Regions from separate parts of the Streptomyces sp. NPDC059534 genome, predicted to be linked through region 1. Evidence: riboswitches for the same ligand, from Rfam matches in the RefSeq annotation. Region 1 holds a riboswitch; each other region holds the start of a gene.
What was found. Region 1 has a riboswitch for S-adenosylmethionine ahead of ACFVZH_RS03590 (aminotransferase class V-fold PLP-dependent enzyme). Riboswitches for the same ligand answer to the same signal wherever they lie in the genome.
Positions count from the first base shown of each region.

Region 2: another riboswitch for S-adenosylmethionine. It lies ahead of thrC (threonine synthase); the one in region 1 lies ahead of ACFVZH_RS03590 (aminotransferase class V-fold PLP-dependent enzyme).
Region 3: another riboswitch for S-adenosylmethionine. It lies ahead of ACFVZH_RS28575 (IclR family transcriptional regulator); the one in region 1 lies ahead of ACFVZH_RS03590 (aminotransferase class V-fold PLP-dependent enzyme).

Region 1 is NZ_JBHWAQ010000002.1:282,757-284,948, reverse strand. It holds gene ACFVZH_RS03590 (aminotransferase class V-fold PLP-dependent enzyme) at 1-918, opposite strand, end outside; SAM riboswitch class IV at 1,137-1,253, opposite strand; gene trpD (anthranilate phosphoribosyltransferase) at 1,339-2,192, opposite strand, start outside.
Region 2 is NZ_JBHWAQ010000042.1:35,043-37,234, reverse strand. It holds gene ACFVZH_RS33915 (glucosyl-3-phosphoglycerate synthase) at 1-786, opposite strand, end outside; SAM riboswitch class I at 935-1,081, shown strand; gene thrC (threonine synthase) at 1,075-2,192, shown strand, end outside.
Region 3 is NZ_JBHWAQ010000027.1:100,477-102,668, forward strand. It holds gene ACFVZH_RS28570 (EF-hand domain-containing protein) at 1-168, opposite strand, end outside; gene ACFVZH_RS28575 (IclR family transcriptional regulator) at 526-1,248, opposite strand; SAM riboswitch class I at 1,438-1,579, opposite strand; gene ACFVZH_RS28580 (thiol-disulfide oxidoreductase DCC family protein) at 2,112-2,192, shown strand, end outside.

The DNA.
Region 1 (2,192 bases):
GGAGGCGATGGAGTAGACGCCGATGACGTTCGGGGAGCCGGCCTCGTGCCGGGCCGCGGTGGTGTGCCACTCCACGTCCACACCGCCGTCGGCGCGGCGCGCCACCTTGCGGGAGGCGCCGCCGCCCGCGAGGTAGGGCTCGGCGTCCTGGAACCAGTCGGCGCGGCCCGCGAGGACTCCGGAGCCGAAGGGCGCGTACAGCTTGTGGCCGGAGAAGGCGACCCAGTCCACGTCCAACTCCCGCACGGAGACCGGGTGGTGGGGCGCGAGCTGCGCGGCGTCGAGCACGATCCGGGCGCCGTGGGCGTGCGCGGCGGCGGCGAGCTCCCGCACCGGCCACAGCTCGCCGGTGACGTTGGAGGCACCGGTGACGCAGACCAGCGCGGGGCCGTAGGGGTCGCGGTCGGCGAGGGCCCGCTCCAGGGTGGCGACGGCCTGCTCCGGGGTGCGCGGCGCGTTGAGGTAGGTGACGCGGGCGTCCCGCCAGGGCAGCAGCGAGGCGTGGTGCTCGGTCTCGAAGACGAAGACCTGGCAGTCGGCGGGGAGCGTGGCGGCGAGCAGGTTGAGCGAGTCGGTGGTGGAGCGGGTGAAGACGACCTGGTCGCCGGGCCGGCAGTCGAGGAACTCGGCGACGGTGACGCGGCTGTTCTCGAAGAGGTCGGTGGAGAGCTGGGAGAGGTAGCCGGCGCCGCGGTGGACGCTGCCGTAGTAGGGGGCGTACGCGGCGACGTCGTCCCAGACCCGCTGGAGGGCCGGCGCGCTGGCCGCGTAGTCGAGCGCCGCGTAGGTCACCTCGCCGCCGGTGACGAGCGGGACGGTGACGTCCCGGCCGAGGACGGCCAGCGGGGCGGCGCAGCAGGGGTCGGCGGACTCGGCGGCGGCGGTCTCGACGGTGGCGGTGTTCGGGCGTGCGGACATGGCGGTATCTCCCGGCGGGCGGTGCGGAATGGCTTCGGTGATCCCGTACGCGGCCGGACACGGCGGGGTACGGGTGATGCCTCGGAGACGACGGGGTCGCACGCGGGTACGCGGAAGTGACCCTGTTCCGAGGGTGAAGTAGGGGCGGACTCGCCCTATCGCATTCGCTTGCTCACGGAAAAAGCTCCTCGAGAGACCAGGACCCCTGGTGTTCGAGGGGTCCGCGCTTGCCGTAGACCTCGCTGCCTACGGCCTGGTCATCACCCGGGGCACCCCGCCACGGACGGAGGGTTGCCGGACAGCAAGCCGGGGCCAAAACGCTGTCACTCGTGACCTGTAGAGCATCCTGCCACATGATCGCCGAGGCGCAAGACCCCGGTCCGGATGCTGGACCGGGGTCACGCGCGGCATACGCGCCGATCAGGCGTTGGTGGCGGCGATCCAGCCTTCCAGGGAACGGCGGGCCGCGCCGGAGTCGAGGGACTCGGCCGCCCTCGCGATGCCCGCGCTCAGCTGCTCCGCCAGGGTGCCCGTGCCGGGCTCCAGGGCGGTGAGCGCCGCCGCCGCGTTGAGCAGCACCGCGTCCCGTACCGGACCGGTCTCCCCGGCGAGGAGCCGGCGGGCGACGTCGGCGTTGTACGAGGCGTCCGCTCCGCGCAGCGCCTCCAGGGGGACGAGGTCGATGCCGACGTCGCGGGGGTCGAAGCGCTCCTCGGTGACGCCGCCGTCCCTGACCACCCACACCCGGGAGGTGGACGTGGTCGTCAGCTCGTCCAGGCCGTCGTCGCCGCGGAAGACCAGCGCGGAGTTGCCGCGCTCGGCGAGGACTCCGGCGACGATCGGCGCCATCCGCGGGTCGGCCACGCCGACGGCCTGGGCCGTCACCTTGGCCGGGTTGGTCAGCGGACCGAGGACGTTGAAGGTCGTCCGGATGCCGAGCTGGCCGCGGGCGGCGGCGACGTGCCGCAGCGAGGGGTGGAACTTCACCGCGAAGCAGATGGTGATGCCGGCTTCCTCGGCGACCTCGGCGACCCGCCGCGGGGTCAGGTTCAGATTGATGCCGAGCTTCTCCAGGACGTCGGAGGAGCCGGAGGCGGAGGACGCGGCGCGGTTGCCGTGCTTGACGACCTTCGTTCCCGTGCCGGCGACCACGATCGACGCCATCGTGGAGATGTTGACCGTCTTGGCGCCGTCGCCGCCGGTGCCGACGATGTCGACGGCGGGGCCCGGCACCTCGATCACGTTGGCGTGCGCGTACATGGTCCGTACGAGAC
Region 2 (2,192 bases), on a different contig from region 1:
CCGGCCCAGCGCCTGCCCGTCCTGGTGCCGGTGCTTGCGCACCCCCACGTCCACCTGGGCGAGCGCGTCCAGGCCCACCGTGTGCAGCGCGTCGACGAGCAGCCCCAGCTCCACCCCGTAGCCGACCGGGAACGGCAGCCGTTCGAGCAGCGAGCGCCGCGCCGCGTACTCGCCGCCCAACGGCTGCACGAAACCGGCCAGCTGCGGCCAGTGCAGGTTGAGCAGCGGGCGTGCCACCAGCTCCGTGACCCGGCCGCCCTGGGCGGGGGTCCGGCCGGCGGCGGGCCCGTCGAGCTCGGTGCCGAAGGGCCGGTCGTACATCGCCTTCACGAAGTCGATGCCCGGGTCGGTGAGCAGTGGGCCCACGATCCCCGTCACGAAGTCCGCGGAGAAGTCCCGCAGGTCCGCGTCGACGAAGCACACCACGTCCCCGGCCGTCGCCATCAGCGACCGCCACAGGACCTCGCCCTTGCCGGGCACGGCCGGTATCCGGGGGAGTATCGCGTCGCGGGCGACCACCCGCGCCCCGGCCGCCGCCGCCACCTCCGCCGTGCGGTCGGTGGAGCCGGAGTCGATCACCACCAGTTCGTCGACGAGCGGCACCGCCTCCGACATCAGTTCGCGGCGGATGACGGCGACGATGTCCCCGACCGTCGCCTCCTCGTTCAGCGCGGGCAGCACCACGCTGACGGTCGTCGAACGCTTGGCGGCGAGGATCCGCTCCAGCGGCCTGTCGGCCACTGACCAGGACCGCCGGTCCAGCCAGCGCTCCACCTCTTCCAGCACGTCATCTCCATCTCGCGTTACGGACGGCCGGTCCAAGCATCCGGGCCTTCGGTTACAGTCTTGAGCAACGCGGATCCCCGATGCACGTCGGGGTGCCGACCGCGTCGGAGCGCAGGAACGAAGTCCATCGCGCTTCACAATCGAATACCGCTCATCCAGAGGGGCAGAGGGAAACGGCCCGTTGAAGCCCCGGCAACCCTCCAGTCGGTTTGTCTCGTACTCCAGCGAGGCCCCCGGCTAGGGAAGGTGCCAAATCCGTCTCATGGCGAAAAATTCGTCATGGGAAAGATGAGGAGAAAGGGCCTCGCCTCCATGGCTGCACAGACTGTCGCTTCCGCCACCACCGTCGACCTCGGTCCCGCGTCCGGGCTTTCCTGTCGCGAATGCGGTGAAGTCTTCCCGCTCGGTCCGATCTTCGCCTGCGAACTCTGTTTCGGACCTCTCGAAGTCGCGTACGACCTTCCCACCGGTGACCCCGAGGCGCTGCGCAAGCAGATCGAGGCCGGCCCCGCCAACATCTGGCGCTACGCCCCGCTGCTGCCCGTCCCGGCCGACGTCGCCGAGAAGCCGAACCTGAACCCGGGCTGGACCAAGCTCGTCCAGGCCGACAACCTCGCCCGCGAGATCGGCGTCGCCCCCGGCAAGCTCTTCGTCAAGGACGACTCCGGCAACCCGACCCACTCCTTCAAGGACCGGGTCGTCGCGCAGGCCCTGGAGGCCGCCCGCGCCTTCGGCTTCACCACCCTCTCCTGCTCCTCCACCGGCAACCTGGCCGGCGCCGTCGGCGCCGCCGCCGCCCGTGCCGGTTTCCGCTCCTGCGTCTTCATCCCGCACGACCTGGAGCAGGGCAAGGTCGTCATGGCCGGTGTCTACGGCGGTGACCTGGTCGCCATCGAGGGCAACTACGACGACGTCAACCGCTTCTGCTCGGAGCTCATCGGCGACCCGCTCGGCGAGGGCTGGGGCTTCGTGAACGTCAACCTCCGCCCGTACTACGGCGAGGGCTCCAAGACGCTGGCGTACGAGATCTGCGAGCAGCTCGGCTGGGTCATCCCCGACCAGCTGGTCATCCCGATCGCCTCCGGCTCCCAGCTCACCAAGATCGACAAGGGTCTGCAGGAGCTCATCAAGCTGGGGCTCGTCGAGGACAGGCCGTACAAGATCTTCGGCGCCCAGGCCGAGGGCTGCTCCCCGGTCTCCGCCGCCTTCAAGGCCGGCCACGACGTCGTCCGCCCGCAGAAGCCGAACACGATCGCCAAGTCGCTCGCGATCGGCAACCCGGCCGACGGCCCGTACGTGCTCGACATCGCCCGCCGCACCGGCGGCGCCGTGGAGGACGTGAACGACGAGCAGGTCGTGGACGCCATCAAGCTGCTCGCGCAGACCGAGGGCATCTTCGCCGAGAC
Region 3 (2,192 bases), on a different contig from region 1:
GCGCCTGTCGCCGTCGGTGTCGGCCTCTCGGACGAAGTCGGCGAGCTTTACTCCGCCGAGGGTGCCGCCGTTGGCCAGGTCGTAGTCCCTCAACTCGCGCAGTCGGATCTCTCCGCTTCCGTCCGTGTCGATGTCCGCGAACACTGCCTCGGCCTCGGCCTCGGTCATCTTGCCCACTTGGTCCTCCTGAGGTTCGTGTACGGGGAATGACTTCACGGCAGGGGACGCCTGGGATCAAACGTCAGTCGGTACGCCATGCGAGGCCCGGCAGATTCACTACATCGGGCGCAGCGGATCCACGCCTACCGACCTACTGGACCTGAGGGCGTACGGAGGCCGCTGCCCGCTGTCCCTGATCTTCACTCCAGGCCAACACGTGGCCTACACCCAGTTCAAGCCGGTTCTGGCGGAGATACCGTCCAGGCAGGACGAGCCAGTCCTGACCCAGGCCCGCAGGAGGAAGTGGGCGACGTCCGAATCCCGTTCGCGGACCTCGCTGCCCCAAGACCTCTCCCTCCCTACGGGTTAGGAGTGGTGAATGGCTTCGGTGAGCCGGTGGGCCGCGTCGACGGCGGCCTTCGCGAGTCGGGTGCCGGGGTGTCGGGTGAGGCGTTGGATCGGGCCGGTGACCGTGACGGCGGCCACGACGCGGTCGGACGGGCCGCGGACCGGCGCCGAGACGGAGGCCATGCCGGGTTCGCGTTCACCGATCGACTGGGCCCAGCCTCGGCGCCGTACGCCGCTCAGGGCGGTGGCGGTGAAGCGAGCGCCCTGCAGGCCCTGGTAGAAGCGCTCGGGCTCCTCCCAGGCCAGCAGGACCTGGGCAGCGGAGCCGACCTTCATGGGGAGGGTGGACCCCACCGGCACGATGTCGCGCAGGCCGGCGGTTCGCTCGGCGGCGGCGATGCAGACGCGCAGCTCACCCTGGCGTCGGTAGAGCTGCGCGCTCTCGCCGGTGGCGTCCCGAAGGGAGGTGAGGACCGGACCGGCCGCGGCCAGTAGGCGGTCCTCGCCCGCGGCAGCCGAGAGCTCACCAAGTCGAGGGCCAAGGACGAAGCGGCCCTGCACGTCCCTGCCTACCAGACGGTGACGTTCGAGTGCGAGGGCGAGTCGATGGGCCGTAGGCCGGGCCAGGCCGGTGGAAGCGACCAGCCCCGCCAGAGTGGCCGGGCCCGACGCGAGCGCGCCGAGTATCACCGCTGCCTTGTCGAGGACGCCAACACCACTAGAAATATCCGAAATGTCCATGAAGGGGGTACTCCAGTCTCGTGCCGCGAGCCATGACTTGCGGCGACCTCGCTCAGGGGAGGGCAGGGATGATCAGCGGGAAAGGGCCGAAGCGGTCGGCCGATATGCCGCGGTGATCGCGAGATGGGTACGCGGAAAGCCCGGGGTGGACAGAGCCGGGGCGAAAGGCAGCACAGAGAGCACCGTGTCTCCTCATCTTTTCCCGCGCCACGTTGGCGCGAGCCGGAGTTGGCACTGATCCCGACGACACGGCGTGAACATTGAGCGCCGAGTCGACCGGGGAGTTGCCGGGGCTTCGTAGGGCCGGTCCCTCCACCCCTCTGGATGATTCGCGGAGAACGATACAAGACTCCCGGGGCTGCCGTGCTCGCTGCCCCGTGCGAGTGAACGTCATGCCGCGCGACGACCTGGTCGATCTGCAGACTCACCAGGCGTGCGCTGCGATCGACCGTGCCACCTTCCTGGCCGAGCTGTGAGACGTCAGGCAGCGGGGCGCCACGACCGGCATGTGCTTCCAATGAGGGCCGGCCGGGGCGTCGGCTGGCTACCTCGCACCAGTTACCCCCTTCGGACCTCCCGCCTCCCCGGGCGGGAGGCGCATGGGCAGTACCGACCGGCGTGCGCCAGGGCCTTCACACGTGCCCTCACTGCGGGCGGTCTCCGTGTCGGTGGCCTGGTTGTGCCGTCAGCCCCTTCGCTCCAGAGGGTGCGGTGTTGTGTGGCGGGCTGGTTCCGCCATGGGTGCCGCTCTCGCCGAGGGCGACTGTAGCTGCGTGCGCCGGGGTCCGGGCGGAGTGTTCGGCCTCCGGGTTGTGGGCGTGCCGGGCGGCGGCCCCGGCGTCGCGACGCAGCATGATGGAGATATGCGTTCTCGGCCCGTGCTCGTCTACGACGGAGACTGCGGCTTCTGTACGACGTCGGCAAAGTTCGCCGAAAGGCGCGTA